DNA from 3 places in the Paenibacillus sp. EC2-1 genome. Region 3 is predicted to be linked to each of the others. Evidence: riboswitches for the same ligand, from Rfam matches in the RefSeq annotation. Region 3 holds a riboswitch; each other region holds the start of a gene.

Region 1 (10,877 bases), 510 kb from region 3:
GAGTAAGCCTTTCATCATCTACAACGATCGCCCTTAAGAACATCGCTTCCAGTTCAACCCCCAATTCGTGTCTACTCTCCTTATTCTATTTCATTTACAGACTAGACATCAAAAAAAGTGTATCCATACTACTTAATCATACGCTACTGAATATTTTTTGAATAGGGCAGTCATCGTTTTGCCACTTGAGAGAGACGCTACGCTAAAATGATTCTTTCGTATGTCTCCCAACAGCAAGTAAGCCGCCCAAGGTTTGAACCCTTGAGCGGCCTTTTCACAACAATAATCCCTATTATATTTTTACAATCTAATAAGGGACAATGCTATTAGATCATACATGTTTATACAACAGCACGAGTATGAGCAAACCTATCACTTCAAGGAATTCATTAAGAGCCCCGTATGTGTCGCCCGTTAGCCCGCCTAATGCAAGATGCAGCTTCCGAGCGAGCCATGTTCCAGCAGCCACCACGCCCAGTGGAAGCACAATACATCCAAGAATCGATAGCATCATCGAATGGTTGTCCATTTCGATCATTGGAGCGATTAATGCGAATATGCCTGACAACACTATGGCGATGAACAGTGTTGCCCGCTGCTGACTTTTGTCTATATCTTTAAACTGTCCTGCTAGGCCACCTTTACCACGAGCTAATGGCCACGCTGACATTGCATGAACCATGAACCATCGGCTCCAAATCAAGGGAAGAATAAATAACCCCGAATATTGTGTGCCGCCATTAAATAAGGAGTAGATTAATGAGAGCTTTAACATTAACAGCAGCACGCAGGCAATCACACCCATAGCCCCAACGCGGCTATCTTTCATGATGTCTAGCATCTGCTCACGAGATCGATAGCTAAGGATACCATCTGCCGTATCCATCCAACCATCCAGATGAAGTCCACCTGTGAGCCATACCCATAAGATGAGGGTCAATACTGCAGCAGGCATTGTAGGTAATAAATACGATAGTCCTGCACCCGCACCCCATACAACAAGGCCAATAGCAGCACCTACCAAAGGATAGAACTTCACACTTTGGCGAAAAAGTGCTGGTGTATAATCCAGATTAGCTCTTACTGGAAAGCGTGATAGAAATTGAAAAGCGGCCGCAGCCGCTTGACTCCATCTCGTCATAATCTATACTCCCTACTCTTCAGCTCTATAGGTATACCCGCTGTTACCAAGAATACCTGTGCACTACTTCGAGATATAGCCTGATTCATGTAACCCGCTAAATCACGATACAATCGGCCCAAAGGGTATTCTGGTACAATGCCGCTGCCCACTTCATTCGTTACCAGAATTAATTCACCAGGATACTGCTCTGCTTGGTCTATAAGACGAGCAATCTCGGCTTTCACCTTCGCTTGTACATCCTCCTCACGTTCCAATGAGAGTAGAATATTAGACAGCCACAGGGTGAGACAATCCACCAGAACGGTCGGCGCAGAATCTTCTTCACCTTGGCATTCTTCACGCCAATCACTCAGAAGTTTCACAAGCTGAAAAGGCTCTTCTACATTTCGCCAAGCATAGTTCGCTTGACTTCGTTCAAGCTGATGCAGAGCAATACGTTCCCTCATCTCATCATCAAAAGCTTGGGCGGTAGCCACATACACAGCAGACGGGGACTTCGATATACATAGCTTCTCAGCAAAGCTGCTCTTTCCGCTTCTTGCACCGCCTGTCACGAGTGTGATCATGAATCCTTCTCCTTGGTTTCACCTGAGATTCCCGCACTTTCAAAGGTTGCCATCTCACGAACAATCCGGCATGCTGCATCGACAAGATGAAGACATAATACACCGCCGGTCCCTTCCCCGATTCGAAGATCTAATTCAAGTACGGGCCGAAGATTTAACTCTTCCAGAAGACGCCGATGTCCCTGCTCATGGGAAGCATGAGATACAATCATGTAATCTGCCGCTACTGGGCAGATGGCCTTGGCAAGCAATGCTGCTGCACTCGAGATAAATCCATCAATAATTACAGGGCAGCCATGTACTGCTGCGCCAAGAATAACACCAACCAAACCTCCGATTTCAAGACCGCCTACTTTAGACAGTACATCTACCGGATCATTGGGATCAGGGCTATTCACCTCAAGTGCTCTTTCAACTACGGATATCTTATGTTGCAAACGAGAGTCATCAATGCCGGTTCCTCGGCCTACAGCATCCCGAACTGAAATGTCAGAGAGTGCACAGATTACCGCTGAGCTGGCCGTCGTATTTCCAATTCCCATTTCACCTGTAATAAATAATTGTACTCCGCGCTTAACCGCATCTTCTACAACCTTAACACCGACCATAATGGACTGCATTGCTTCATCGTAAGACATTGCAGGACCCTGTGCCATATTCGCGGTACCGTACCGGATTTTATGCGAAAGAAGATCAGAGTGGGACAGCTCACTATTCACCCCAATATCCACACATACTACTTCTGCACCCGCTTGTCTGGCTAGAACGTTAACCGCTGCACCACCCGCGAGAAAGTTATGAATCATTTGAGGTGTAACTTCCTGTGGAAAAGCACTCACACCCTCATCGCAAACACCATGATCGCCTGCCATGATAATAACTTCTCTTCGGTCAAATGAAGGCTTTATGTTCCCCGTTATACCCGCGAGTTGTATCGCCATTGCCTCCAGTTTGCCTAGGCTGCCAGGTGGGACCGTCAGGTTATTAATATGCAGTTTCGCTAATTCCATGGCGGATTGATCCAGCCCGCGAATTTCTCCGATACGTTCCATGACACTTTGTCTCATACATCATTACTCCTTTATTAATTGCGCTTAGATGTAAGCAAGCATCCATTAGATAGTGTCAGCTTACTTCCTTTACTTCTTCATCAGTTCAGGATAAATCGCATTAGCAATTTCCTTAAGACCTTCCGTTACACGTGGTCCTGGACGACTTACTAGGTTATCATCAAGACCATAAATCGCTTCATTCTTCACAGCTGTAATTTGATCCCAACCACTACGTGCTTTAATGATTTGGTCCAAAGTTTCCTTTGTTTCCTCATTCACAACGTTCTTGGAGAACAAGATGACATCCGGATTATCTTTAATGATCTTCTCTTCACTAATTTCATTCCATCCCACCGTATCCGCAGCGACGTTAACACCGCCTGCTAAGGTGATCAGCTCATCCATAAACTCTCCACTACCTACTGTCCAGCCTTGGGAGAACTCGATATATACTTTTTTCTTCTGCTCAGGTGTAAGTGACTTTACAGCTTCCGTTACTTCTTCACGATCCTGCTTGATTTTGTCCACGACTGTCTTAGCTTGTTCTTGATGATCTGTGATCAGACCAAAAGCTTCAATATTAGCAATAACATCATCTACAGTTTTCGGATCTGTCTTGTAAATCGTAATTCCTAGATCACGCAAATGCTGAGCTGCTTCTGCACTCATAGAGATTCCTGTTACTACGAGATCAGGTGAAGCGGCAATAATAGCTTCTTCGTTCGGATTATATAGACCACCCATTTTCGGTTTCGTTGTAGCCGCTTCTGGATAATCATCGAAATCCGATACACCAATAACTTCTTCGTCGAGTCCGATTGCAAACAACGTTTCAGTCTCCGCAGGCGAGATCGATATAATCTTCTTCGGTGCTTCTTTAAATGTAAGGGACTCTCCAGTAGCATCCTTAACGGTTAAAGGGTACTCCGTCTTGAGCGTCGTTCCTTCATCAGCCGGTGGAGTTACTTGTTCTGTTGGTGTAGGGTCCGTTGCTGGTTTCGGCTCCTCATTACTGCCACAAGCCGCGAGCGCTAGTACCATTATGATCGCTAGTGCGCCTGTAGTCCAATTCTTCCATAACTGTTTCATTGTTATTTCTCTCCCCTATCTTCTTTCGAAGTATGTTTGGTGAGATGCATCTTGTAATTTCAATGAACCCTCATTTTACGAAGTCTATGCAACAAAAAAAACCTGATCTTCTCATAATTAAGAAAGAATCAGGGATTACGTCTTAAGGACTTATAGTCAGTTGATGACCATCTGTTCCACAGGCATAGTACCGAGTCATACCACAGTACTTCCACAAGCCAAACGTAATCCTTTCCTCGAAGGACTGTCGTACGCTTATAAGGCAGGTCTCCTGACTCACAGGTAATCGATATTCTCACCTTCCCATTCTACTTAGGCGCAGAACAGTGGTACATCGAGAATATCCCTGTTTCACAGTGGCGGGACCGTGTCGGAATTTCACCAACTTCCCTTTTAACTAGGAACAGAAGCACTTTACTTGGCTCTAATCCTAGACCTTATAAGTTCATATTCATTTAGATACAAGCCTTACCTCTCAACTCATGATTATAGGTTACATATGAGTAGCTTACAACCCTTTGTAACGGATATTGAAGGCTTAACCACGGCTCCCGATCCATGTCTCATCCACATGTTTGAGTTTTAGAATGAGCTGGCTTCCAGGCTCAGCTGTATAATCCCAGAACGATGAACCCGGTATAGTCATCGCTGCAATCTGCCTAATCACGCCTCCATGTGTGACGATAAGTATCCGATTGTTCTCATTATCATTGCCCATATCATGAGCTAGACTATCTAAAAATTCTGCTATTCGTTTCTGAAAATGCTCCCACGATTCACCTCCCGGCGGTGTCACAGACTGAGGATCATCCAACCAATGCCGATACAGGGGTATATGTTTCAACTGATCGTAGGTGAGACCCTCCCACGCTCCGAAATCCATTTCTCGTAACCGCTTATCGAAGACTACCTGTTCGGTTGAAGACGTATACACCTGTTCTAATGTTTCCCGGCATCGCTTTAAGTCACTACAGAATATTTGACGAAATATCATTCCTTCAAGTTCTTCCCTCAATGGTAAAAGCGCAGTCAGCGATTCTTGAAGCAGTCCGATATCGGTGTGACCTAAATAGCGTTTCTCCTTATTCCACTGTGTGGCACCGTGACGAATACATACCAGTTCTAACTCCATAATGCTCCACCTACTAGCCCAAAGATCATTAAACTTAGTAATAAAAATAGTATTGATGCAGTCAACATCAATCGATTGGTTATCAGAATATCATTCTTATTCATTGGACGTGTATACTCGCCCATGTAAGCTCGAAAAGATACGACACCATGATATACATTCTCGCCCCCAAGACGAATTCCTAAAGCTCCAGCTACAGCTGATTCTGGAAATCCACTGTTGGGACTCGGATGAAGACGTGCGTCATGCCTAATCGTTCGGTACGACCGTCTGTAATCAAGGCGGTGCATCCAGCTACTAACAACGAGCAGTAATGCCGTTATTCGTGCTGGAATGAAGTTGGCGATATCATCTAATCGTGCAGAAGCCCAGCCCAAATGGAGATATTTATCATTCTTGTATCCAACCATAGAATCCAGGGTGTTTACTGCACGATAGGCCATAGCAAGCGGAGCTCCTCCGATCAGTGCGTAAAATAGTGGGGATACGATGGCATCTACAATATTTTCCGCGACCGTCTCAACGGTTCCCCGAACGATTTCAGGTTCATCCAAGTGTGCTGTATCCCGTCCAACAATCATACCGAGTGCTTGCCGTGCGGCAGGTAAATCCCCCTGTTTCAGATGGTTAAATACGCCCATTCCTGCATCCCGCAGTCCTTTCGTAGCAATCGTTGTTGCGATCAACACAACCTCGGCTAAAATGGCAAGCCACGGATGAATGAAATACAAGCCCTTAAGTAGCGCCCAAGTAATAAGCAGCGAACCTCCCACAATCATGACTGGGAACAGGATCCCTGCTTTTTTCAGATGGCCTGGTTTAGTGAAGCGACTACGAATCCACTTCTCCAATCGCTTAATTGCATGCCCCATGCCAATCACGGGATGAGGAATCCATCTTGGATCTCCAATGATGAGATCTAACAGGTATGCCGCACAGAGGATGAATACAATGGTCCATTCCATCATGATCGCCTCACTCCCGGAGCCTTGAAGCTTTCCAGTACGGTTCCATACACGGTGCGTCCAATAGCAGCTCCGAGATCTGTAGCTGTTCCGCAGTATCTATGCTCGGCTGGATAAGCATTCGACTGACTAACTCCTAGCACGATTGAATCTGTCGTTGTCCCTGTCGCAATTAGACCATTCTCTGCATCACGTATGCCGAGATCCGAAAGGGCAGCCGTCTTCGCTTCAACAGCCGTAATAATGGCGTTCACCATCGCTGCTTGAGTCATTCTTGCATCAATGACTAACATGATGTTTATCGTTCCAGGCTGATACATCGGGTATGTGGTCCGCGCAGAACCAGCACGTGCACCGTTGGATACTCCAGCTGTCGTACAGCAAAATACGGAAGCATCTTTATCTGTTTCTTCAAGAACAGCTGCATATTCCAAGCGAACGGCTGTCAGTAAGCCTGCCGTTGATTGCAGGGAATAGTCCCATTCATGAAACAGTTGTCTTATATCTTGTTCCGGATTACTACAGTTGTACAATCGATCCACATATATATTAGCGATCCGATCAATCTTCCCCATACCTCCACCGTGTATAGCACTACTAAGACCATCTAGAAGGGTGGGAGCCTGAAGTTGTAAATGACGTTCATGCTTGGTCAAGATTAATCCGGGACAAGCCACAGATCTATATTCCATTTTGTCATTATTCAAAAAAGGTGTTGTCATGATAAAACTCCTATTCTCAACCTACATTCTTGAGTACATGCTCTATTTCGGTTAGAAATATTCGATTAGCTTCCGCATCTTTAACAGCAATTCGAACATGGTTATCTCCAAGTCCTGGATACATCGCGCAGCTTCTAATTAATATACCTCGCCGTCCAAGCTCTTGCTGCATGTCAATTGCCCGCCAAGATTCAGGGAGCTTCACCAACAAGAAATTAGCTTCTCCTGGACTGACCTCACACCCCAGTGCACTTAGCCCTTGGATTAAGCGTACACGTTGCTCCGTAATGAGCTCCATCGTACCCAGTTCAAATTCCTTATCACAATTTAGTGCCGCCTCACCCGCTAACAGTGCTAGACCATTCACACTCCATGTTACCTGCTTTCCAGTCATGAATTTAATGATATCAGGATGGGCTATCGTATAGCCTAATCTCAGACCTGGTATCGCATAAAACTTCGTCATCGACCTTACCAGTATCGTTCGCGGATAGTTATACAGTTCCGTTAATAAAGACGCCTGTTGCTCTTCTGGAATAAAGTCTATGAAAGCTTCATCGATAACAAGATAGGTATGTGATTGTTCAGCCTGTTCAGCTAACAGGCGAAGCTCTTCTAGTCGGTATTGTACGCCGTTTGGATTGTTAGGTTGCCCGAGAAACACCAGATCCACTTGCTGCATAAGCTCCCCAATGTCCTCTACCGTCGCCTTCCAATCCAGTTCTGGTCTACCGCGTACCGATTGTACTTCGATATCAAACTGTTCCGATAGTTGGCGATATTCAGAGAAGCAAGGTTCTACAATGCCCACCGTTTGAGGATACAGTCCCAGAAGAATGAGAGACATACACTCAGCTGCACCATTGCCTACACAAATGTGTTCTTCACGAATTCCCAGTTTATGTCCTAGAATCTGCTTAAATTGACGGTGTCCGGGATCTGGATAACGAATAATTGAGGATAACGCTTGTCCCAATTGCTCAAGCACTTGTTTAGGTGGCCCAAGCGGATTAATATTGGCACTGAAGTCGAGGAATTGGCTCTCTGCTATTCCATATGTCTCTGCTGCCGTTTCTAAATCTCCCCCGTGACCATAACGTTCTAACATACCGATTACGCTCCTGACTTAATGAATTCAATGATGCTATTATCGCGCTGAAGCTTCGAATGCGTCAATGAGAAGTCATAAATGAGCATAGAAAAAAAGCTTCCCTGTTCCTGACTTATAGGAAGCTTAGTTTTATTGTAAACACTTGATTCACTCGCTGAAAGGGTAATCGCAGCATTCCTGATTACTCTATCCACTGCTTACAAATTGGACTACTCCGACCGTAACCAATAACAAAAATATAGCTAATACAATAATAAGCAAGATTTTCAATACATTCATACCATTAGATCGATTCTCAAGCTGCTCTATTCGCTCTTTAAGTTCTTGCACTTCCCTCTCTTGTCCCATGTAATCCTCCTTAGATTCACATTGTTACCTCTTAAGATCCTCCATTTATATGGAGCACACACAGCAAATATACCATATATATCCACGTGTTGGATTCTACTAGTGGTCTCTATCACATGAATTAAGGATATAAAAGAAGCTTCCCAGCTAAAGCTTGTGGGAAGCTTCTAAGTTATGTATGCTACTACAACTTAAATCTACTAATTGTTTCTTGTAACTCAAGAGCCATGCTACTTAGGGACGCTGCTGCTGCGGAAACCTCTTCCATTGAGGCATTTTGCTCTTCGGCGGAGGCTGCAACGTTCTGCGTATTCGCAGCTGACTGCTGCGAGGTATTCGCGATGTCTTCCATCATGCCTACCATACTCTCGGAACTTGTACTCACGCGATCTATGATCTCTGCCACTTCCTGAGATTCTACAGCAATATGTTCTACAGAAAGCGCAATATCACGGAATGTTTCCCCCGTTAGATGTACCCTCCTGATCCCTTCATTGACGACAGAGGCTCCTTCCTTCATTGAGACCACTGCGGTATCAGATATCATCTGAATTTCTTGGATTAACCCCTGAATGTGTTCTGCTGCTTCATTCGAGCTTGAAGCTAGTTTTCTTACCTCTGCTGCGACAACAGCAAAGCCTTTCCCCTGTTCTCCAGCCCTCGCCGCTTCAATACCTGCATTCAGCGACAGTAAATTCGTCTGTTTCGCAATATCTGTAATCAAGTTAACGATTTGACCAATCTCTCTTGATTTTTCCCCCAGCTCATTAATAACTCCGGTTGTCCCGTCTACTGCCTGCTGTAAGACATTCATCTGTTCTACAGTATCCTTCACGACTTGATTTCCAGAATTGGCTTTATCATTAGCTGCTGTTGTTAATTGGGTCATCGATCGAATCGACTTCGCCGCTTGATTCATTTTATTTGAAATTTGACCTGCAGCTTCGGCAGCTTCCATTGAGCTCGAAACTTGCTTCTCTGCTCCTGCTGCCACTTCCTGTATCGCTATATTAATTTGCTCTGTTGCTTTACTTGTCTCCTCAGCGCCAGCAAATAGTTCCTCAGAGGTTGCTGCGACTTGTGACGTATTTAATCCCACATGGCCAATCAAGTCTTGTAAGTTCTTCTTCATCAAATTGAAGGACTGCGCCAGCTTTCCAATCTCATCGCGGTTTTTCACTTTTATATCTTCTTCATTCAATACACCTGATGCAATCGCCTCAGCAGCCTTGGACAACAACCCCATAGGTCTTGATATCATCCTAGAGACGATCACACTAATCACGGTAGCCATGATGAGGGCCGCCACACTTAGACTTATGATCATTCGATTCACCGAATGAACAAGTTTTGAATTCTCTACGCTTCCTTCGTTCATACTTTCGATCTGGGCAGATACCAATTTCTCTGCCATCCCTCGTATTTCCCTCGCCAAAGGTGCTGCCTCTTCTGTTGCTACTCGCATCGCTCCATTAGGGAGGCTATAGATTAAACCCTCCACTTGTGCAACCTTAGTACTAAACTGCTGATTTAACGCGGTTATCTGTTTCATCATTTCAATATGTTCTGGGAGGTGTATCAAATCATTGGTTTCCTTAATGGACTTCTCCATCCCGGAGGTGGCTTCCTTTAAAGATTCATAAGCCCCTTCTTCCTTCAGTAACATGGCGCGTAGAAAACTAATTTCCTGAGATGCGGAGTTTTGTATATCCTTAGCATAAGACAAAATAAGTGCTCTTCGATTAAGCAAGTCAGAGTAGGAGGAATCAAGCCTATCAATTTGAGAATAAGTGATGTAGCTAACGATCCCTAGTAATAAGGAAATACATAAAAACCCCGCTCCTATTTTTTTGCCCACTGAATTAATCATGCTGTCCACTCTCCTGAGATGAAATCAATATTGTAGTAATCCTTAAATAATATCGACATTTCATCTTACAAATTTTAGGTCTTCTTATAGACACTTCAAAATACACTTTATCGTTGTGAAAGATCATTATTTTCGGTCGTCAAGCTGGTATCAAATCAGCCGAATTTGTAAGAGCATAATAGTTAGCAATAGCCAACTAGATCAGCATACAGTAAACGCTTGGACGTATATTAGTCCAAGCGTTTTTTTACTGAGCTGACACTCTTTATACATTACATGACTGCCCAAGCGAATTTATCATCTTAATGTGGTAGGTCTGTGTTTACAATGGTTTGTAAGGTTCTGTTTCTATCCGCATTTAATTCCCAGAACATTGCACCGCGCAGCCCTTTCGACTTGATAAACTCATTCTTCAGATGAATCGATTCTTCATCATCGTAAGAAATAAAAATTTTGGTAGATGGATTATATAGGAATGGGGTCTTCGTCACACTGTTCCAGTACCGGGTATATCCTTTACCACCCACAGTATACTTACCTGTGGAATCAGCCGATAGCAGACCAGTATCTTGCATAAAGGCAAAGTCATAGGTCGATCCAGCGGAGCCTCCCGTCGCTTCACCAGTACAACTTTGATACAATCCGTTATTATTAGGACCTGCATTGCACCCTTTCCAGCCATAACCATAGAATGGTTCTCCAACAACTATCTTTTGGGCTGGGATACCTTTGTTTAAGTAGTTGGTGACTGTGGAACTAAGGCTGAATTGGCTGTTGCCATTCGGATTAGCTGGGTCATGATAAAGCGGTGCTTCGGCAGCACTCGTTGCATCCCACGGCCCGTAGTAATCGTAGGCCATGATGTTAATCCAGTCTAA
Region 2 (10,877 bases), 410 kb from region 3:
TTTATTCATTGGATCATCTAGAGAAGCCATCAAGTATGCTCGTGCTATTCACGAACAGCTGAAGAGAACAGTTCAGGTAACACCTTGGTATGGCGGAACATTTGGAGCGAACAGCTATACGATGGAAGCGCTGGAGCGACAACTTGAACATAGCGATTTTGGTGTGTTCGTATTTTCGCCCGACGACGTGGCTTTAATCCGTGGGAAGCATGTATTTGTTACGAGGGATAATACATTATTCGAGATGGGCCTGTTCTGGGGAAGACTGGGAAGGCGAAGGGTGTTCTGTATCGTCCCCGATCATGTGGAGCCTGACGATCAACAGATTCAGGATGTGACGATAAAGGACTATCATCTTTTGTCAGATCTTCAAGGACTTACACTTTTGGAATATGAGCTTCGTACGGATGAGGACTATAAGTCAGCGGTCGATGTCGCTTGCGGGCATATTATGAACGCTATTGAAACGGAATTATTTTATGATAATCCTGCGGAAATCATAGAGCAGAAGGAAGCAGAACTGAAGCGTAAGCAGAGTGTACTTCACTTTTTCTGGGAATATAATCGTAATGTGAACGTTACAGATCAGTCTGAGAAATACCATGCTTTAAGCGAAGCTGTGCGTAACTCGTTGCTACCACCTACACGAGGAGACTTTCGGGTAACGGGGGCCGCATTTTGGAAGAAATCTGGGAATGATGGAATCGCTCAGATTGGGGGTAATGTAGGAAGAGGACGTTTCTTTCCATTTCAAGGAAATGAGAGCAATGGTGGCACGCAGCAATCAATTTACGTGATAGACGTCTATAACAGTGGAAGATGGGCATTTTATCATGAAGAGGAAGTTGCACAGGTGTATGTGTTCTGCTATCCTTTAGGTGTAAACCATGTGTTATCGGTTCATTTTACGGGACATCAAATCCTGTTAGATGAAGAGCTTAGTGAGGTTGTTGAGCATAATCGTGAACTGCTTCGTACCATCAGACACTTAGTTGGAGGGGATTCAATATGAGCAGGAATGAGAAAAGAAAGAATATTGGTAATGCTGGATCCCAGAACGGTCATTGGGTGGTTCGAGGAAGTATTCCGATGGCGGGGGCTTTGAAGCCGCGTGAGCGTTCTGTAAAGCGTCAGACGAAACCAAGTATTTATATCGGACCTTCCGTGGAAGGTACGGACAAGAAGTATGTGAAAGTCATTAGCGGTGTCGTTGATGACAAGAAGCCATCATTCGCTTAATTGGTTATTAAGGAGCCGGATATCCGGCGTAATATATAATGAAAGATAGCCGCTTGGCAGGTTGCCGGGCGGTTTTTTTGGAGATATACCGCTTCACTTGGGATAAGGAGACTAGAGAACAGCATGGATACTTTAACTTTTTTAGGCACAGGAGATGCCATGGGGGTTCCGCGAGTATATTGTGATTGTGATGTATGCAGCGAGGCACGTACTACAGGGAAGAATAGGCGTCTGCGTTCCTCGGCGATGGTGAAGGATGGACAGGATTTATTCGTGATCGACTGTGGCCCCGACTGGCGTCATATGATGGAGGAGCACGGGATGCGGCAAGTTCAGCATATGCTAATTACCCATGCGCATTTCGATCATATTGGCGGCTTGCCGGAATGGGCTGACGCTAATAGATGGCTCGGATGTAAAGGCAATCTGTATGCACCACGCGAAGTGCTGGAGCAGATACAGCGGCAGTATCCTTGGTTATCTGGCCATATGGAGATGATCGAAACCGATTCCGGTATTACACTCTGTGGCTGGAGTATTACCTGCTGGAAGGTCAATCATGGAAAGAATGGCTATTCATATGCCTATCGTCTGGAGAAGAACGGTTATGCGTGGGTATATAATTCAGATTCAATTGCTCTAAACGAAGCTGAGAAGAAGCCCCTTCACGGTCTTGATCTACTCGTGCTTGGCACGAGTTTTGTTCATGAGACTGCAGAATTCTCTACTCGTTCTGTATATGACATGAAGGAGGCGGCAGAGTTACTGATGGAAGTGAAACCGCAGCGTACGATCTATACCCATATGTCACATGATGTGGATGTCACTAAGGACCTAGACCTTCCTCTTCAAACCGAGTTGGCTGTTTCGGGTATGAATGTGAAACTAGGGCATTAGATTGATTGGTGAACAGGGACAGCTATGATACGTTAATTATCATTAAAAAGTATGGCGAAAAATAACCCGATCCTAAACATTTAAGTTTAGGATCGGGTTATTTTTTATGCATATAAGTTGTTATTCTGCATTCAACACAAATTTCTCAAGAGCATGTTTAACGCCATCTTCATTATTGCCAAGCGTGACGTAGTCTGCGATCTTTTTGAGTGGCTCAATGGCATTACCCATGGCGATTCCAAGTCCTGCACACTCAAGCATTTCATGGTCGTTCCAAGAGTCCCCAATCGCAATGGTTTCCTCCAGAGTACAGCCGAAGTGATTCGCAAGGAATGTCAATGCATGGCCCTTTGTCCCTTCTTTATGCATGAACTCCAGGAAATGCGGTTTGGACTTTGTAATATGCATCTGATCGCCAAGCATCTCTTGGAATACCGGGATCAGTTCATCGAGATATGCAGGATCATCGATCATGAGCATTTTAGGTGTAGGCTGTTCAATCAATTTCATAAAATCAGGCTCGATATAATATGGAGCGCGGTTGAGTGCACAATAATCGATCAGCTTTTGATTCTCTTCCTGGGCGTAGATTTTATCGCCGACATAAGTTTGAAGATGTAGATTATGTTCCATGCAGAACGCATACAGTTTCTTCGCACCATCAATAGGAACATAGCGCTCGTATAGAACCTTCTCGTCGAGCAAGTTTTTAATGAGGGCACCTTGATAAGTAATAATGGGTACATTAAGTCCAGTCTGGCGGGCAATCGCTTGAGCGGATGTATAAGCACGACCTGTTGCTAGTGTAACAACAACATCTTTAGCGACAGCTTGTTCGAGTGCTTGCTGTACGCCGGGCGTTACCTCTTTATCATCGTTGATTAGTGTGTCATCGATGTCAATCGCAATCAGTTTGTAGGTAGTCATGAATTTCTCTCCTTTTGTCCTATCTATTATATCTACTTTATCTATCTTTATTATGCTTCTATTGTACCTGATGTGGCGCGGATTTCAATTCGGCCATAAGCATACCTCCCAAAATAAGCACACATCCTAAACCGCCGGCTAAGCCCAGTACTTCTCCAGCAAATAGAATACCAGTTAAAGCTGCAAAAACGGGTTCTGTTGCATATATAATAGCTACCCTAGAAGGTGTAGTATATTTCTGACAAACGGTCTGAATCCAGAAGGCGAATGCACTTGTAGGACCGATGGACACCAGAAGGGCGATCAAGACTTCCGGCTGGACTAATTTATCCATTAAGGTAGCAGGATTTCCCGCATCCTCCATGATGAGTGATGCGATCAAGCTAAGAATACCGACCACTGTCATCTGTAGTGCTGCTAATGGAAGTGAAGGGTATTTAGAAGCATAAAGACCGGTGTAACCGATATGAAGAGCAAATCCAATGGCGCAGATTAGGACTAGAATATCTCCTATGTTCCAGCTCATCTCTGATCCTGCAAAGGTAAGTAAATACAGGCCAGCAGCTGCAAGCAGAGCGCTCAGCCAAGTGAATCGGGATATGGAGTGTTTAAGTAAGAAATAAGACAGGAAGGGAACGATGACCACGGATAGACCTGTAATAAAGCCTGTGTTCGAAGTCGTTGTATACAGCAACCCAACGGTCTGAAAAGCATAGCCTATAAACAAAAAAAGACCAAGCAGACAGCTATGCAGCAGCATTTTTCGTGTGATCAATCGCCACTGACGCCGATAGAATATAGTCGTGATGAAGGCTAGTAGGAGTCCTGCACCTATAAATCGGACGCTGTTAAAGGCCATCGGTGGAAGTACTCGAACAGCATGTTGCACAATCAAAAAGGTACAGCCCCACATCATGGCAACAAGGAGTAGGCTGAGATCAGCAAGACGAGAGCGGTTCAACGTTGTTCATCCTTTCGAGACAATAAAAATATGTAAATTCTTCGGTGAAATTACAAGTGAACAAATTGTATCCCATTATGAGAGAAGCGACAATACTAATGGAGTCCTATATAGTAAGGAACTTCCATCTTATCGATGAATTGCTTATTTAGTGGAAAGGGTAGACATAAAGAGGAGAATTTTGTTATACTAAAATACCGAACGTACATTCCCTTCTAGGACACCAAGAGAATGAAAGGAAGTTATTATCATGATGGGAAGAGCCCATTTGGTTATTAGTACCGGCGTCACACTGTCGGTCATGGGGCTGACCGGAATTCCTATCACACTTCCGGCAGCAGCGGTTGCCGTCGTTAGTTCGCTTCTACCGGATATTGATGAGCCGAACTCCATATTGGTAAGAACAGCGATTCCAACAGGCCTCTTACGTGTACTTCAACTAACACTAGTTGCGGTAGCTATTTTTATCTATTTCTACGGACAGGAATATGCGCCGTGGAACTTGGCCTTGGCTGGATTAATTGCTGTTGTATCCTTTTTGCCAGGGCGGACACTCCGTCATATTGTGATGTTTATGATTGGCCTTGGTCTCCTTCAATTCGGACATTCATTTAGCCCGTGGAATATCATTGCTGGTTGTGTATTAATGATCTCCACACTGGTATCCCATCGCGGGTTGACACACTCATTATACGCTGTTGCTGGATGGACGCTGTTGTTGTATTTCGGGACGGAAGGCTCGGCCTGGGGCGAGAGTATATGGGTTGCAGGAGGTTTATCCTATGCTCTTCACTTAGCAGCTGATATGCTAACGAATCGTGGAATACGGCTGTTGCCTCCACTGAAATTCAGAGTGAAATTTAAACTGATGAGCACCGGAAGTAAATGGGGAAATATGGTGGAGAATGTGTGCATCGTGCTTACACTAGTTCTTCTCTGGTATGTATTCATAGCTTCTAAATAATCGAAATTAATGAGAAAGCCTCGCTCAAAGGGAATGAGTCATTCCCTCTGAGCAAGGCTTTTCTGATGATCCAGTGGTTATTCTTCCAGGAAGATCAAACCGATGAGATCATCCAATTCAAGATTACCGAAGTAATGCTTTATATTAATGGAAGTAAGAAGATTTCTAACTTCACTCTCCTCGTAACGTTTGCCGCGAAGTGCATTCTCGATATCCGCTACATCGCCAACACCGAAGAAGTCACCATAAATTTTGATCTCCTGGATATGCCCATCCTTTATGTTCATTCGGATGTCTATGATACCCACAGGAAATTTCTTTGCATGCTTCACATTGCTCTCTGGCGATAGGCCATAATTCCAATCCCAGTTCTGGTAACGCTCCTTGGAGATTTGGTGAATGATCTCCCAGTCTTTCTCCTCTAGTACATATTGAGGAACCTGATGAGGTTCCATACCGAAGATCGAACGCAGCAGCTCAGCGCGGAACTGTTCAATGGTCATCTCGCTTCCGTCAGCTCCGAGAAGTTCCTTGATATTGGCTACACGACTGCGGACTGATTTTGTACTCTTTGATTTAAACTTCTCTGGATTCGCATTCAGCGAAGCTTGTACATGATCCAGATCGAGATCAAACATCAGTGTTCCGTGGCTGAACATTCGTCCTCGTGTAGAGAATTGTGCATTGCCGGAAATCTTTTTCTCCCCAACTTGAAGGTCATTTCGGCCGCTGAGCTCAGCAGGTACGCCCATTTTTTGCAGGAAGTCGATGACAGGTTGTGTGAATTTCAAGAAATTGTGAAAGGACTGCCCATCGTCCTTGGTAATAAAACTGAAGTTTAGGTTTCCTAGGTCATGATATACGGCACCGCCGCCTGATAAACGTCGTACAACTTGGATGTTGTTATCACGCACATATTCTTGGTTAATCTCTTCAATTGTGTTCTGATGTTTGCCTATAATAATCGATGGTTGATTGATGTAGAAGAGCAGGTAGCTATCGTCCATCGGTAAATGTTTCAATGCGTATTCCTCAATGGCCAGATTTATGGCTGGATCATGTATTCCCTGGTTATCAATAAACAGCATTATGTACGCCTCCGTGTGGTTTCTTGTCTAATGTAATACATTTAAATCTATTGTAAACCAATGTTTGACTCTAGAGCAAAGGTTCTGTGAGCGATGAGTGATAAATGCTATGTTGGAGAACGGTAACGCTTAAAATTCTATGCCAACCGGCATGTTTAACTTCATATGTGAATTTCTAGGTTGTAAGCGGAGTAGATATTTCATATAATCGTCAACAGAGAAGTATGCTTGGCAAAAAAAGAATACTCATTGCATGCGATGTCCTGGAAAGACAGTCCTAAATACAGGGCTGCTTCTGGGTTAAAAGGGAAGCCGGTTAAAATCCGGCACGGTCCCGCCACTGTGAATCAGGGATATCCTCTATAATTGCCACTGGCCTATTAAGGCTCGGGAAGGCGGAGGTTATCATTTCAACCTGTAAGTCAGGAGACCTGCTTCGCATGATGAATCTGACGGTCCTTCGAGGAAAGGATTACGTTTGGCAGAACTATTTTGGACGAGTAGACTTTTATAATAAGCTCATTTTTTAGTTCATAAAGTTCATTATCTCCGAAACGTAGCCCTTGATTCTCTATGAGATCAGGGGTTTTTTATGGTGAATTATTGGGTGCCTGTCAGAGATACGAGTCATTTCGGCGCTTGCATACACGGGATAGGAGAGAAACTGATGAGAAATCGATTGAAACAATTAGTGTTAGTAATCCATCCAGTACGGATAACATCATGAGTAGAAAACTTGCAGTGTACGCAGTGACAGGGCTTATTCTCTTAGCACTTACACTCGTGGTCAGTCTTGGCATTGGTGCGGTTCATTTACCCGTTACAGAGATCGGTGCGATGCTGCTGCATAAACTTCCATGGATTGGTGATTCTATCACACCGAATTGGGAGGTCGCATCGGAGCAGATTATAATGAAAGTACGTCTACCCCGAATTCTGCTCGGCATGCTGGTTGGGTCCTCACTTGCGGTGGCTGGTGCTGCATTTCAAGGTGTTCTAAGAAATCCTCTTGCGGACCCATTCACGCTAGGTGTATCGTCCGGTTCCTCACTCGGAGCTGCGTTTCTAATCTTCTACGGACTGCAGTATGCATTTGCAGGAGCTTGGACGCTGCCCTTGGTTGCTTTTCTGACGGGGATTCTTACGCTATGGATCGTACTGTTACTCGCTAGAGATAATGGAAAAATACCGACGCATGGACTAATTCTATCAGGCGTGATTATGCAGTCGTTCTTAGGTGCGGCTGTTTCATTCTTGACGGTCATGTCAAAGGATACATTAACGGATATTTTGTTCTGGACCATGGGAAGCTTAAGCATGCGAGGGTGGTCGTACATAACGGTGCTATTCCCTTACTTTATTGTATGCTTTATCTTTTTGTGGAGCCGAGCGCGGATGCTGAATTTGCTATCACTAGGCGAAAGACAAGCAGCCCATATGGGGCTTAATGTGGATCGTCTGAAGATGAGTGTTCTTATTGTAGCTACGCTTCTAACCGCTGCCGCAGTGTCGGTGTCTGGTGTAATTGGTTTTGTTGGACTAGTCGTACCGCATATGATTCGGCTCGTTACAGGTTCGGATTATCGAATCATTATTCCACTATCGGCACTCGGCGGGGCAATCTTCATGGTTTGGTCGGATACGGCAGCGAGAACTTTACTAGCACCTACTGAAATTCCGATTGGGGTTGTAACCGCATTTGTGGGAGCTCCATTCTTTGGTTATTTGCTGTACCTTAATAAAAAGCAGCGCAGGGAGGGAGCCCTATGATCAAACTTCAAAATGTAGGCAAGCGATATGAACGCTTGAATGCAGTATCGGAGATCGACTGGAGTGTCCGTGAAGGAGAGTGGTGGGGAATTATCGGTCCAAATGGAAGCGGTAAATCAACACTGCTGCATCTCTTGTCTGGGGTGGAAATGCCTACAACAGGTCAATTGCTGCTACATGACAGAGAAATGGCTAGTTACAGTAGAAAAGAACTGGCGCAAATGGTTGCTGTATTGCAGCAGGAAGGCCTTGCTCCGACAGATTTTACAGTACGTGAAGTCCTGGAGATGGGGCGCTTTCCATTCCAGAACTGGTTAGGACGAGAGAGAGAGGATGCTGGTCCTTTGCTGGATCGGATTATTCATAGACTAGAGCTTGACCGTTTAGAATCGAGAAGATTGGATCAGCTTAGTGGAGGACAACGTCAGCGTGCAGCCCTTGGAAAAGTAATGGCTCAGCAGCCTGCAATTCTGTTGCTGGATGAGCCAACGACATATCTGGATATACGGTACCAGTTGGAGTTTATGAATATGGTAGCAGAGTGGCGTAAAGAGTCGGGCATTACTGTCATTAGTGTGCTGCATGATCTGAATTTAGCTGCACAGTTCTGTGATCAACTTCTGGTACTTCGAGATGGAAAGACTGCTGGGCAAGGGCTGCCGTCTGAAGTATTGACAGAGGATTTCATACGTGAAGTTTTTAGGGTCGATCCTGCTCTTGTTATGCACCCAGAGAATGGTGCTCCACAAGTACTCTTGACAGCTAATCGTGGAAGACCAAACGAATAGATGTATATTATTCCTCATAATAAGAGATTTTAAGACGGCAGATAGCCGTCTTTTTTGTATGCATGTAGCATACCTTTTTATAAAAAAGAGATAACAGATCGGATTTAACGGGTAATGTTTTAAGTGGGTTTGCGTTTGGAAATGAATAGTAGCACTTACTTCACCATTTTGTATTAGAAATCGATCTTTAGATTTTATGCAAAATGCATTTAAACAAGAGGAGGCATCGGGCGTGGAAACAGTCTGGATTGTCATGAATGTCCTTGTTCTTCTTCTGCTTATTGGCATATTGTACTGGATGCAGAAGAAGCACTTTTCGTTTACGAAGCGGGTATTTGCCGGCTTAGGTCTTGGTGTGCTGTTTGGCGCGATCTTACAGTTTATCTTTTCAGCAGATTCTGACGTTATTGCGAAATCATCGCAGTGGTTTAACTTGGTCGGGTACGGGTATGTACGTCTGCTGCAGATGATGGTAATTCCACTCATTATGGTATCGATTATTTCGGCAATTATGAATCTGAAGGGCGGACGAAATCTCGGTAAAATGAGTGGGCTAATCATCGCTACTCTGCTTCTGACCACGGGTATTGCGGCTTCTGTTGGCATAGCGACGACGCTTACCTTTGATTTATCAGCAGAAAATATACAAGCGGGCGCCGCAGAACATGAGCAGGGCTTGTTGCTCGAAGATAAGCTTGGAGACGTTGGAGACCAGACGCTACCCGAGCAAATTCTGGAGTTCATTCCTTCGAATCCGTTCGCGGATATGACAGGAGAACGTAAGTCTTCTACGATAGCGGTTGTTATCTTCTCCGCTTTTATTGGTGTCGCTTTGCTTGGTTTGGATCGAAAACATCCGGAGCAAGCCGAAACGTTTCGAGGTATGATTCGGGCACTGTATGCAGTTGTGATGCGGATGGTTACTTTAATCCTTCGATTGACACCATATGGAATATTGGCACTAATGGCTAAGACGATTGCAGGAACAGATCTACAAGTCATTCTCGATCTCGTTGATTTTGTCCTGGCATCTTATGTCGCGTTAATTGTTATGTTTATAATTCATATGCTTCTCCTCCTTCTGTTCGGATTTAACCCAATGGTGTATATCCGCAAGGTACTGCCAGTACTAACCTTTGCTTTTACATCCCGCTCAAGTGCGGCAGCTATTCCACTGAGTGTACAGACGCAGAACAAGAAGCTGGGGGTACAAGAAGGCATTGCGAATTTATCGGCATCCCTTGGAGCAACGATGGGACAGAACGGTTGCGCGGGTATTTACCCTGCAATGCTGGCGGTGATGATAGCACCTACGGCGGGTGTTGATCCAACGGATTGGATGTTTATACTTACCTTGATTGTAGTCGTTATGATTAGCTCCTTCGGTGTCGCTGGTGTAGGGGGAGGAGCAACCTTTGCCTCCTTGATTGTACTGTCCACTATGAATCTGCCGGTTGCTCTGGCAGGTCTGCTGATCTCCGTTGAGCCACTGATCGATATGGGACGGACCGCACTCAATGTCAACGGATCGATAACTGCCGGTGTGATTACAGGTAAAGTCATGAAAGAAGTGGATCAAGACGTATTTAAGGATCGTAATCAAGATATTGATGTGATGCAGACGTAATATGAATAGAACATAGCCGCACCCAGGAGGGGGCGGCTTCTTTTAATGATTAAATCTTCTTAGATGACTTATGTTAGACTTGAGGTGTCGTTGTTCGTTGTAAGAACAGTGTAATAGATTAATAGGGGTTGAAGACTCATATGCCATTAACCTTTGCGCATCCTGCCATCGTATTGCCGTTTTCGAGAAAGAGTAAATACGTTCATTTTTCCGCGCTTGTTCTAGGGAGTATGGCTCCTGATTATGAGTATTTTTTGCGAGGGCAACCTTTGGGTGAGATTGGGCATACCTTTAGTGGATTTTTAATTCTTAATCTTCCCATGGTCGTGTTGATTTATTGTATTTATCATGTTCTCATTCATCAAATGCTTGTCAGTTACTTACCGAATGTGATTCAGGACCATAGTACTCGGCAAGTAGACTCGAGTCGTACTTTGAGGGTGATCGTCTTTGGCTACTCAGCGATTCTGGGCATGTTAACGCATGTTGTGTGGGATGCATTCACACATCAGAAAGGATTCATGGTTACGAGAATCCCAGCCCTAGGTCACACGTTCCAAATCGCCGGCTATGATATTCCGGTATATAAGTTGTTACAACATGGAAGTACACTTGT
Region 3 (10,877 bases):
GCATGTAAAAAGTTATAATGAACCAATTTATTGAATGCTATTATGAAAGCGTTAACAATTAGGGGTGGTAAGTCAAACTACTGATTGTAATTGAAAGTAGAGAAGAGATTGCAAAAGTGTTGATCAGACTTACCAGAGCAGGTGGGTTAAGTAGGGGACAACTACTTAAGGCTTTAATCATAACGAGGAGGAGTATCATTGGGGATTAAGCAGATTGCTCAAAAAGTAGCAATGTCAGGTCTGGCGGTATCTTTAGTAACATCAGTGTTTGCTGGATTACCGAGTAAAGTGTCAGCAGCTCCAAGTGTAACTGAAATTACGTTAAGTCCCGACAAAATGAAGAAAGAATGGGATGGTTGGGGAACAGCATTAGTATGGTTTGGCAATGCGACCGGCGGCTGGTCAAACGAACAAGCTAAAAATGAATTAGTAGATGCTTTATATAGTGAAGAAGGGCTTAATTACAATATTGCCCGTTATAATATTGGCGGCGGTGATGATCCGGCTCATTCGCATATGCGTGAAGGCGGAAATATGCCAGGGTTCTCTACGGGGTTCGATGAGAAGGGAAATATTCAATACAATTTTGCTGACAATCCAGACAAAAACCAGCTTTGGTGGTTACTAGCTGCTAAAGAGCGATTAGATGCTAGAGAATCTAAGCTAATTACAGAAGCTTTTTCGAATTCGGCACCATATTATATGACACATAGCGGTTGTACATCGGGTCATCATGACTCCTGGCAAAGCAACTTGAAGCAAGAGCACTACAAAGACTTTGCGGATTATTTAGCGGAGGTTGTAGACCACTATAAGACAGAGCATGGTATTACATTCGATACATTATCTCCAATCAATGAACCGAACACGAATTATTGGGGAGCGGGTGGAAGACAAGAAGGCTCACATTGGGCTCCATGGCAGCAGTCCTGGATTATCTGGGAGGCTAGCGAGGCGTTGAAACGCAAAGGATTGCGGGATGACGTGAGAATATCTGGTATGGAAGAGTCAATAATTGATACGTTTCTTACAAATTGGAACGAATATACAGACGACACTAAAAACGCAATTGATCAAATGAATGTGCATGCTTACGGAGGGAATAAGCGTTATGAAGTTGGTCAGCTAGCGAAAAAAGAAAATAAAAAGCTGTGGATGTCTGAAGTGGACTTAGGTCCAGGCGGCATTGCGCATGATCACGATAATATCGAACCGGCATTAGCATTGGCAGATCAAATTATGGTCGACATTAAATGGTTCGAGCCGCAGGCATGGGTATTGTGGCAAGCGATTGAAAGTGAAGCTAATATGCAAGCAGATAAAGAAAATATGAACTGGGGACTAATTCACGCTGATTTCAACAAAGAAGAGTGGTCGTATACGAAAAAATATTATGCGATGGCGCAATTTAGTAAGTTCATTCCACAAGGTTCGCATTTTTTTGAAAACAATGATGATAAGGGGCGTACTTTAACAGCCTATAATCCCGAAAAAGATGAAGTAATCGTCGTTTATCGGAATACCGAAGATCATGCACAGTCATTGGAATTTGATGTTTCCAAGTTTTCTAAAGTAGGTAATGAGGTTGATGTATATACGACATCGGCGGACAAGAATTTAGAACTTAGCCATACAACCGTTGAAAATAATAAGCTGAGTGCAGAAGTAGAAGCTAAGTCAATTACAACGTTTGTTATTAAGAATGCGGAGAATTTAAGTGTTCGTGTTGCATATGCACCAGAGGCATATCCCTCTTCTCCGGTATGGAATATGGTAGACGGAAATTCTCAAACCATGTACGAAAGTAATTGGAAGGGTGAAGGTTACAAGTCAGGAGATTATATTGTCCTCGATTTAAACGAAGTTAAGAACGATATAGGTCAGCTTTTATATACGCCAAGACAAAATGGTGCAGATTATGAAAAACAAAATGGACGCATAAAGAACTTCAAAATTTATACTAGTGATAAAAATCTGGATGATTTGGCTTGGGACGGTTCTAGAGAGCAACTTGAAGAGCACTTCAATTATGTTGCTTTTGGTGGAATTGATGTTAATAAGAACGACCGACAAACGATTACGTTCCAGCCTCAAACCGCACGCTATGTAGCCATTCAAGTATTCAAAACAGGTGGTGGCGGCTCAACAGTTTCAATTGGCGATTTAAGTGTAAAGCGTAGCCAAAAAACATCTGAAGAGTTTGGTATTGAAGCTATTGCTAAATTAGTAGAGAAGCTAGAATCTATTTATGGAAGTAAAAACCCTTATATTCAGTTTAAAATTAAGGAGTATTTAGAGGAAATAAAGGGAGAAGATCTACAATATCTCACGGAAGAGTCTGTGGAGCATTATAGCTACAAGTTTAATCATGCGTATGAGAAATATGCAGAGAAAAATTATAGTGTAAATCGTATTAAAAATGGTCAGACGTGGTATGACACGGATGGTGAGCCGATTCAGGCACATGGCGGTGGCATCATCTATGATGAAAAAACGAAAACGTATTACTGGTATGGAGAAGATAAAACAGAATCAAACTTAGGAGCCGGTTACGTACCGATGACAGGTATTCATGCTTACTCCTCTAAGGATCTTTATAATTGGGAGAACGAAGGCATTGTACTGCCGGTATTTAATAATCCAAATTTAGGCGATAACACACTTGATGGTGCGAATCCATCTGAAGTTCCCATGTACATTCATGAAGATGATCCTACTTATATGGAAGCCGGTGAAGCATTTAGTTTTGAGCGTCAGGAACAACATTATCAGAACCTAGATGATCCAAACTTTGGCATAAGTGATGATGAAAAAAGATTTTACAATTTTACTGGCAATATGAAATCTCCAGTAAATACGTTGAAAAAACACAATTCACGTGATCAAATCGATGAATTAAACGAACTTTATAAAAATGAGTCTTTAGAAGAAAAACAAAGATTATATCGTTTGTTTAACTGGGATAAGGTAGTTGAGCGTCCGAAAGTAGTTTACAATGCAAAACACGATAATTATGTAATGTGGTGGCACCATGACGGGCCAATAGCAGGTAAGTATTGGACTGCTTCAGGAGGCGTTGCAGTAAGTGATTCTCCGACAGGTCCTTTCAAAGTATTAGATATTGGTCGAATGCCTAACGATGACTGGGATAATGCTTGGCGCGAAGGCCAAGGTATGCTACGAGATATGACCCTGTATGTAGACAATGATGAGAATAATACCGGATATTTGATCTACTCTTCCGAAGGTAATAATGCCACTATTGTTTTACAGTTAGATGATACTTACACAAAACCAGCTATTGGTGATAATGGAAAAGCGATTTGGGCTAAAGCACATAAAGATAATAGAGAAGCTCCAACAGTATTTGAACAAGATGGAATTTATTATTCTATTACATCTGGTTTAACAGGTTGGAATCCAAATCCAGCTAAATACCATACTACAGAGAATCTGCTAGACTGGTGGTGGAAAGATAAGGGGGATCCATTCTGGGATGATTGGAAGGGAACAACACATGAGAGCCAAAGTACGTTTGTGTTGCCTTATCGTAACTCCAAAGGTGAGCTAGTAAAAGATAAGTTTATCTTTATGGCAGATCGTTGGAATCCTAATAATTTGACGGATTCTAGATATATTTGGTTCCCGCTGCATCTAGATAGTGCAAATCAGCGCATTTCGATGAATTGGGAATCGGAATGGAATTACTCTGAATTTGGCGTGGAAGAAGATGTGAGCGTTACTTCCATTGCAGTGACGAGCGAAGGCAATTCCTCGACAATCACAACAAAAGGCGGCACGCTGCAACTAGGAGCGACAGTTCTACCTGAGAATACAACAAACAAAACGGTAACGTGGTCCGTGTATGAAGCAGACGGAACGACTTTAACAGACAAAGCAATGATTGATGCAAATGGATTACTGACAGCCGCTAAGGACGGAGTAGTTAAAGTCGTAGCAACAGCAACAGATGGTTCCGGAGTAAACGGAAGCAAGGTCATTACGATTAGCGGTCAAAGCGATACGCCAGACCCAGATCCAGTAAAAGTAGAGTCGATTGCCGTAACAAGTACAGTTGATGCAATCACAATAAAAGGCGGCACGCTGCAACTAGGAGCGACGGTTCTACCTGAGAATGCAACAAACAAAACGGTAACGTGGTCCGTGTATGAAGCAGACGGCACAACAGTAACAGATAAAGCAACGATTGATGCAAATGGATTACTTACAGCCGTGAAGGATGGCGAAGTACAAGTCGTAGCAACAGCAGCTGATGGTTCCGGAGTAAACGGAAGCAAGGTCATTACGATTAGCGGTCAAAGCGATACGCCAGACCCAGATCCAGTAAAAGTAGAGTCGATTGCCGTAACAAGTACAGTTGATGCAATCACTGCAAAAGGCGGCACGCTGCAACTAGGAGCGACAGTTCTACCTGAGGATGCAACGAACAAAACGGTAACGTGGTCCGTGTATGAAGCCGATGGCGTGACAGTAACAGACAAAGCAACGATTGATGCAAATGGATTACTGACAGCTGTTAAGTACGGAGTAGTTAAAGTCGCAGCAGCAGCAGCAGATGGCTCTAATGTAAACGGAAGCAAGGTCATTACAATTAGCGGTCAAAGCACAAGCGGTGGCGGTAATGACGGCGGAGGAAATAACAATGGAGGAAACAACGGCGGTGGAAATAACGGTGGAGGCAACAATGGAGAAGGCGGCAACAGTGGTGGCACAACAGTGCCGACAGTCGGAGATCCAGCATTGTATGAATCCAAAGGAAGCGAGCTGACGGTTGATCCTGCTCACAACAAAGTGAAGGCTAAGCTGGATGCTGCAGCGTTTATGCAGAAGGTTCAAGCATTCGAACAAGCAGGGAAAAATGCAGGCTCTGTACTGAGAATTGCGATTTCCGGTTCTTACGATGGTTACGAGGTTGCGATTCCAGCAGAAGCATTAAGCCGTTTGGCAAGAAGCAAGCCTGATGCTGTCATTGAAGTAACTAGTCCACTAGGAAGCTATGCATGGCCGGTTTCTGAACTGGTAGGAAAAGGTCTTGATGCAAACGGACAAATCATTGTACGGGTTGAACAAGCAGACCTGACAGTACAGAAAGGTTTGGAAGAAAAGCTTACAGACAGAGGTATAAAGGCACGAAGTGCAGCTGTAAGTTTTGAAGCAGAGCTGAAAGAAAAGGAAGCGACAACGGAGCTAACACCAACAGGCTATGTAGAGCGCAAGCTGATCGTAAATGGTGTATTGAGCAATCCGAATGAAGTAACGGTAATGACATACGATCCGGCAACGGGAGAGCTTCGATTTGTTCCAGCCGTATTTACGGTAAAGGACGGCAAAACGGTGGCGACGATCCAACATAACAAAAATGGTTTGTATGTGATCGTGGAAGGTAAGAAAACGTTCGCAGATCTACAGGGTCACTGGGCACAACAGGCAGTAGAAGCTCTGGCTTCCAAGCTGATCGTGAAAGGGAAAACAGAGGGAACATTTGATCCAATTGGTCGAGTGACGCGTGCAGAATTTGCGTCCTTGCTCGTGAGAAGTTTTGGTTTGTCGAACAAAGAAGTAGATCAAACATTTTCTGATGTAGCAGCAAGCAAGTGGTATGCAGCAGATGTGAGTACAGCCGTAAAATATGGGTTCGTACAAGGAGTAGGCAACGACAGATTTGCTCCTGAGGCACTCATTACGAGAGAGCAAATGGTCGTGATGATGATGAATGCGATTCAGTTCGTACAAGGAACAGCAGGGGCTGGAGCCAGCCAGCCAACCTTTGCAGATCAGGATCAAATCTCATCCTATGCTCAAGAAGCCATTGCAGCAGCGGTGGATAAGGGACTAATTAAGGGCAAGGCAGCAACAACCTTTGCGCCAAAGGATATGACGACTCGTGCTGAAGCTGTAGTCGTTCTGCAAAATGCATTGCAATATTTGAGCTTTATTAATAAGTAGGTTTCAACAATACGCCTGATCTACATCTAGAATCAGGCGTATTTGCATTGCGAAAAATGTATTCATTATATATAAGGTGGATTATATCTTTAGCGTTGATACGGCGTCCTATTAAACAAATATTCCGATATTTCAATATTTGAAATCTTTTCCTTGGTAAAAAGTGATATATTTATTAGAATGAATAATATAACAATCAAATATGGAACACGCGAAACAGGTGCCAATTGTGAATGGAATCATCCATCTCATAAATTGGTTAAAAGGGAAGTGGGTGAGAATCCCACGCGGTCCCGCCGCTGTATAAGAGGAGTCCTTGCAACGATGCCACTGGGGAACTGGGAAGGCTGCTAGGATGTTGATACTTGAGCCAGAATACCTGCCTGTTTTGTCACACCACAACTCTACGATGGATAGGAAGGTGTTTATTAGTGCTGGCTAAATATAGCTGCGTAATCTATTAGACCTCTTAACGATTCAAGTTGAGAGGTCTTTTTGTGTGCTGTTAAACGAAAGATGAATTGGAAGGATGATGGATTGAGATGAGAAAAAATAAATTAATCGCATGGCTGCTGATCATAAGCATTGTAATGACGATGTTCACGAACGGGATGACGGTATCCTACGCGGATGAGGCTGACACTTCCGTTGCTCCAATAGAAGAGCTTACTACTGTTAACAATGAGCAGATTGAAGAGGTAGATACAGAACCCAAGGAAGATAAAGAACCTCCGACGATTAAGGTAGAAGGAATACAAGATAACCAGACGGTATCATCTAGTGAAATAAGCTTCAAAATTACAGTAACAGATAACGTGTACACGGACATTATTCCAGAAGTCGCAGTGAATGAAGACGTGTTACCAGCGGTTCAGGATCAATATAAGGCTACTCTTCTTGATGGGGAGAATAGCATAACCATAACGGCTATCGATGGCGCAGGGAATGAGACAACGACAAGCTTTACGATTATCAAGAAGATTGACACTGTAACACTCGCAAAAGAACATCTGGATAAAAGTCTTGCTTATACTCTTGATAGAGTAAAAGCTCCGACTCTGGGGACAGGCAACGGTGAGTGGGTTATCATCTCTTTAGCGCGGGCTAATTATCCGGTGCCTAGCGATTATTATAAGATCTATTACGACAATGTCGTTCGAGAATATGAAGCATTAATGTCTAAGAATAATGTATTTAGTACTGAACATTCCAGATTAATTCTGGGGCTTTCTTCAATCGGAAAAGATATAACAAATGTGAACGGGCATGATGTACGAAATCCTCTTGCTGACTACACCTATGTTGCTAATCAAGGCATTAATGGACCCGTTTATGCTCTCCTGGCACTTGACAGCAATCGTTATGAGATTCCAGATATCACCAAAGAGAGTGTGCAATCCACAAGAGAATCTTTTATAAACCTCATCTTGGGTAAAGAGCTTCCTAATGGTGGATGGGCATTCTTTGGGAGCACGATAGATCCGGATATCACGGCAATGACGATGCAAGGACTGACCCCTTATTATCATGAACGTGAGGATGTAAAAGCAGCAGTAGATCGGGCTATTGAGGCGTTATCTAAGGCCCAAATGAAAGATGGAGGTTATGGTTACGGATCATCGCCAAATAGCCAGAGTATTGCTCAGGTTATTATTGCCTTAACCGGTTTGAGGATAGACCCACACACAGATGATCGATTTATTAAGAATGGAAATTCAGCATTAGATGCCTTGCTAACATTTGCTGTACCTGATGGTGGCTTTATGAACACGAAGTTAGGTGCTGTCAACAGCATGGCTACGGATCAGGGGACACTTGCCCTAGTAGCTTACGACAGATTTAAGAATGGTAAGAATCGTCTCTATGACATGACTGATGTTCAATCTGAACAACCAGAACTTCCAGAACAACCCGAGTCTCCTAAAGATATAGTAGTGACATTGCCATCGGGTGATAAACCGGATGTTGTTATACCGAAAGATGAGCTTGATTATATCGTTCCTATAAAGCCAGAAGATAGTAATAAAGAAATTACGATAACGATTCCGGCGGATAAAAACTCAAAGGTAAGTGCTAAACTTCCCTCGAATAGCAGCCTTCCAAAAATAGAGGCTACAAAGGGTAATGTATCCGTCTTGATCCCTGCAGGTACTGCGGTCACAACGGGCGACGCTTCAGCATTGGAGTTATTAACTTCAATCCATAAGACGGATTCTTCTTTAAAAGATCAGATCAAACCAATTATTCCAGAGGAACATAAGCTGGATGAGATTGTTCAGGCATTCACAATGGGTGGTAAGGGTAAGATCGAATTCAGCTCCTTCATTACCTTAACCTTCAAGGGAATGAGCGGGAAAGAGGCTGCCTATATCCAAGACGGATCAGCCCACGCAATTTCGAAGTACTCAGGCGATGAGCAAGGGTTGAGCAGTGGGAAGAAAGAATATGCCTATGATAGCGGAAAAGACTTAATCGTCAAAACGAAACATTTTACAGACTTTGTCGCTTACACAACAAGTGTAATTGAAACGCCAGGTAACGGAGGTGGTACAACACCGAAGCCAACACAATATGTGACCCTGTCTGTAGATAAACATTCGATTAACAAAGGGAACGTTATCTCAGCCGTAACCGTGGAGATTCAGTCTGGTGACACGGCTTGGAGTGTGTTGAAGAGAGAACTGGACAAGCGGAATATAAGTTATTCCTATGACTGGCCCGAGCAATATGGAAGTGTATATGTAAAGTCCATTGCTGGTGATGGAGAATTTGATCACGGAAGCGGTAGTGGCTGGATGTACAGTGTTAACGGTTCATTTCCTAGCTATGGTGCGAGCAGTTACACCTTAAGTGATGGCGATCGTCTTCAGTGGCGCTACACGAAGAACTTAGGAGCAGATTTAGGAGAAGACCCTGGTAAGTGGGAAGGTACCCCAGGAGGATCGACATCGGTTGCTCCAGGTATCGTGGTTGATTCGAATGATAAGACTCCGGTTATCCAAGTTCCGAAGGATATTTCAGCGGACTATACCATAAACATCACACAAGCGCTAAACCAAAAAGATCAGATTACCATTAACATTCCGGACGTTAAACATCGAGTATTCCTGAATTTGGACGAAGTGAAGAATGCAATGCCTACCATTAAGGTGGTTAAGGGAAAAATTTCAGCCATCATTGAGAAGGGCACCCTTTTCAAGTCAGGGGATCGCAAACTCGAGCTCTTTACAGCAATCAATAGTCAAGATACACAATTACGAGAGTTGATTAAAGGCAGTATCAAAGGAAATGATCAGCTTGATCAGATTCACCATGCTTTTGTTATGGGCAATAAGTCAAACCAAGCTTTGTTCGATAAGCCGCTGACATTCATCGTTCAAGGTGGCAAAGGACAGCTTCCAGGCTTTGTTGAGAATAACAAATTCTCAGCAATTGAGATTTATGACACGGAGGAGCAAGGAAAGCAGGCTGTAAATAGCACCGAGAAGAAAGCCTATGCCTTTGTTAAGAATAACGACCTGTATATAAGAGCTAATCATCTGACGACCTTCGTTACCTATACGACTTCGAAGTCAGCAGTAGTTAAGCCTGTGGATTTGAAAGATGTCTATAGCGATGCCAGTACCATTTCGTCATGGGCATACAGTGCGGTAGGCGAGGCAACAGAGCACGGATTTATTCAAGGTAATCAAGGTAAGTTTAAGCCGAAATCTGCAATCACGAGAGCGGAGTTCACCAAGATATTGGTGTCTGTTCTGGGGTTAGATCTAAACACAAGCAAAGGCATTACCTTTAAAGATGTCTCTCTGAATGATTGGTTCTACCCTTATGTGAATGCGGCTTATAAAGAAGGATTAGTAGTTGGTTCTAATAGTAACTTTAATCCGACCGATATCATTACGCGGGAGCAGATGGCAGCAACGGTTGTAAGAGCGCTCGATGCCACGCCTACGAAGCCGTCCGCAATTATTAAAGATATCAATTCCGTATCGAAGTGGGCTAGAACGGATGTTGAAACGATTGTTGCTCTAGAGTTGATGCTTGGAAGTAATAATCAATTCAAACCAAAAGATTCCGTAACAAAAGAGATGGCAGCGGTTGTTGCCTTGAAGGCATACAAATATAGAGACAACAGTAAAGAAGAAGATACGAATACTAGCGACGCTGTTCATCAAGAAGTAAAGAACAAGATCCGAGAAACAGCCTCATTTTTGCAGAAAGAAGTTAAAGATCCTGTAATCGCTAGTGTTGGTGGAGATTGGACTGTATTTGGACTGGCCCGTTCAGGTGTAACCGTGCCAGATGCTTATTATGCTCGATACTATGCCAATGTGGAGAAGATCTTGAAGGAAAAGTCAGGCAAGCTTCATAGCGTCAAATATACGGAATATGACAGAGTTATTCTTGCTTTAACCGCTATGGGGAAGAAGATAGATAATGTCGCGGGTTATGACTTAATCAAGCCGCTTGCCGATTATGAAACGCTAATTAAACAAGGCATTAATGGGCCGATCTTCGCTCTTATTGCATTAGATAGTAAGAAGTATGAAATACCTGTTGTTAAAGAAGTAAAGACACAGACAACTAGAGAGAAACTGATTGATTTTATCCTGAATCGTGAGCTTAGTAGTGGTGGATGGGCACTCGGAGAACGCCCTGATGTCTCTGACCCGGATATTACGGGGATGGTACTTCAAGCACTAACGCCTTATTACAGTTCAAATCCGAAAGTGAAGGTGGCTGTGGACCGCGGTGTTGCATGGTTGTCCAAGACACAGACTGCTGACGGAGGTTTCTCAAGCTGGAGCTCTACGAATTCTGAGAGCATAGCACAGGTAATTGTAGGCTTAACCAGCATAGGAATTAACCCACACACGGATGCCCGTTTTATTAAGAATGGACACTCACCT

What was found. Region 3 has a riboswitch for cobalamin ahead of ACK8P5_RS18495 (S-layer homology domain-containing protein). Riboswitches for the same ligand answer to the same signal wherever they lie in the genome.
Region 1: it holds a riboswitch for cobalamin, as region 3 does, so the genes downstream of both, ACK8P5_RS20760 (ABC transporter substrate-binding protein) here and ACK8P5_RS18495 (S-layer homology domain-containing protein) in region 3, are expected to answer to the same signal.
Region 2: it holds a riboswitch for cobalamin, as region 3 does, so the genes downstream of both, ACK8P5_RS20215 (FecCD family ABC transporter permease) here and ACK8P5_RS18495 (S-layer homology domain-containing protein) in region 3, are expected to answer to the same signal.

What each region holds. Positions count from the first base shown of each region.
Region 1 is NZ_CP186006.1:4,441,060-4,451,936, forward strand. It holds gene ACK8P5_RS20740 (response regulator) at 1-64, opposite strand, end outside; gene cobS (adenosylcobinamide-GDP ribazoletransferase) at 332-1,141, opposite strand; gene cobU (bifunctional adenosylcobinamide kinase/adenosylcobinamide-phosphate guanylyltransferase) at 1,138-1,710, opposite strand; gene cobT (nicotinate-nucleotide--dimethylbenzimidazole phosphoribosyltransferase) at 1,707-2,777, opposite strand; gene ACK8P5_RS20760 (ABC transporter substrate-binding protein) at 2,850-3,851, opposite strand; cobalamin riboswitch at 4,096-4,306, opposite strand; gene ACK8P5_RS20765 (histidine phosphatase family protein) at 4,390-4,983, opposite strand; gene cbiB (adenosylcobinamide-phosphate synthase CbiB) at 4,974-5,951, opposite strand; gene ACK8P5_RS20775 (adenosylcobinamide amidohydrolase) at 5,948-6,670, opposite strand; gene cobD (threonine-phosphate decarboxylase CobD) at 6,687-7,778, opposite strand; gene ACK8P5_RS20785 (hypothetical protein) at 7,968-8,129, opposite strand; gene ACK8P5_RS20790 (methyl-accepting chemotaxis protein) at 8,314-9,999, opposite strand; gene ACK8P5_RS20795 (glycosyl hydrolase family 18 protein) at 10,302-10,877, opposite strand, start outside.
Region 2 is NZ_CP186006.1:4,334,742-4,345,618, reverse strand. It holds gene ACK8P5_RS20250 (TIR domain-containing protein) at 1-1,012, shown strand, start outside; gene ACK8P5_RS20245 (hypothetical protein) at 1,009-1,239, shown strand; gene ACK8P5_RS20240 (MBL fold metallo-hydrolase) at 1,363-2,136, shown strand; gene ACK8P5_RS20235 (Cof-type HAD-IIB family hydrolase) at 2,257-3,063, opposite strand; gene ACK8P5_RS20230 (DMT family transporter) at 3,122-4,024, opposite strand; gene ACK8P5_RS20225 (metal-dependent hydrolase) at 4,275-4,988, shown strand; gene ACK8P5_RS20220 (lipoate--protein ligase) at 5,066-6,076, opposite strand; cobalamin riboswitch at 6,318-6,529, shown strand; gene ACK8P5_RS20215 (FecCD family ABC transporter permease) at 6,800-7,846, shown strand; gene ACK8P5_RS20210 (ABC transporter ATP-binding protein) at 7,843-8,634, shown strand; gene ACK8P5_RS20205 (L-cystine transporter) at 8,867-10,261, shown strand; gene ACK8P5_RS20200 (DUF4184 family protein) at 10,402-10,877, shown strand, end outside.
Region 3 is NZ_CP186006.1:3,926,102-3,936,978, reverse strand. It holds gene ACK8P5_RS18500 (S-layer homology domain-containing protein) at 199-5,967, shown strand; cobalamin riboswitch at 6,169-6,368, shown strand; gene ACK8P5_RS18495 (S-layer homology domain-containing protein) at 6,510-10,877, shown strand, end outside.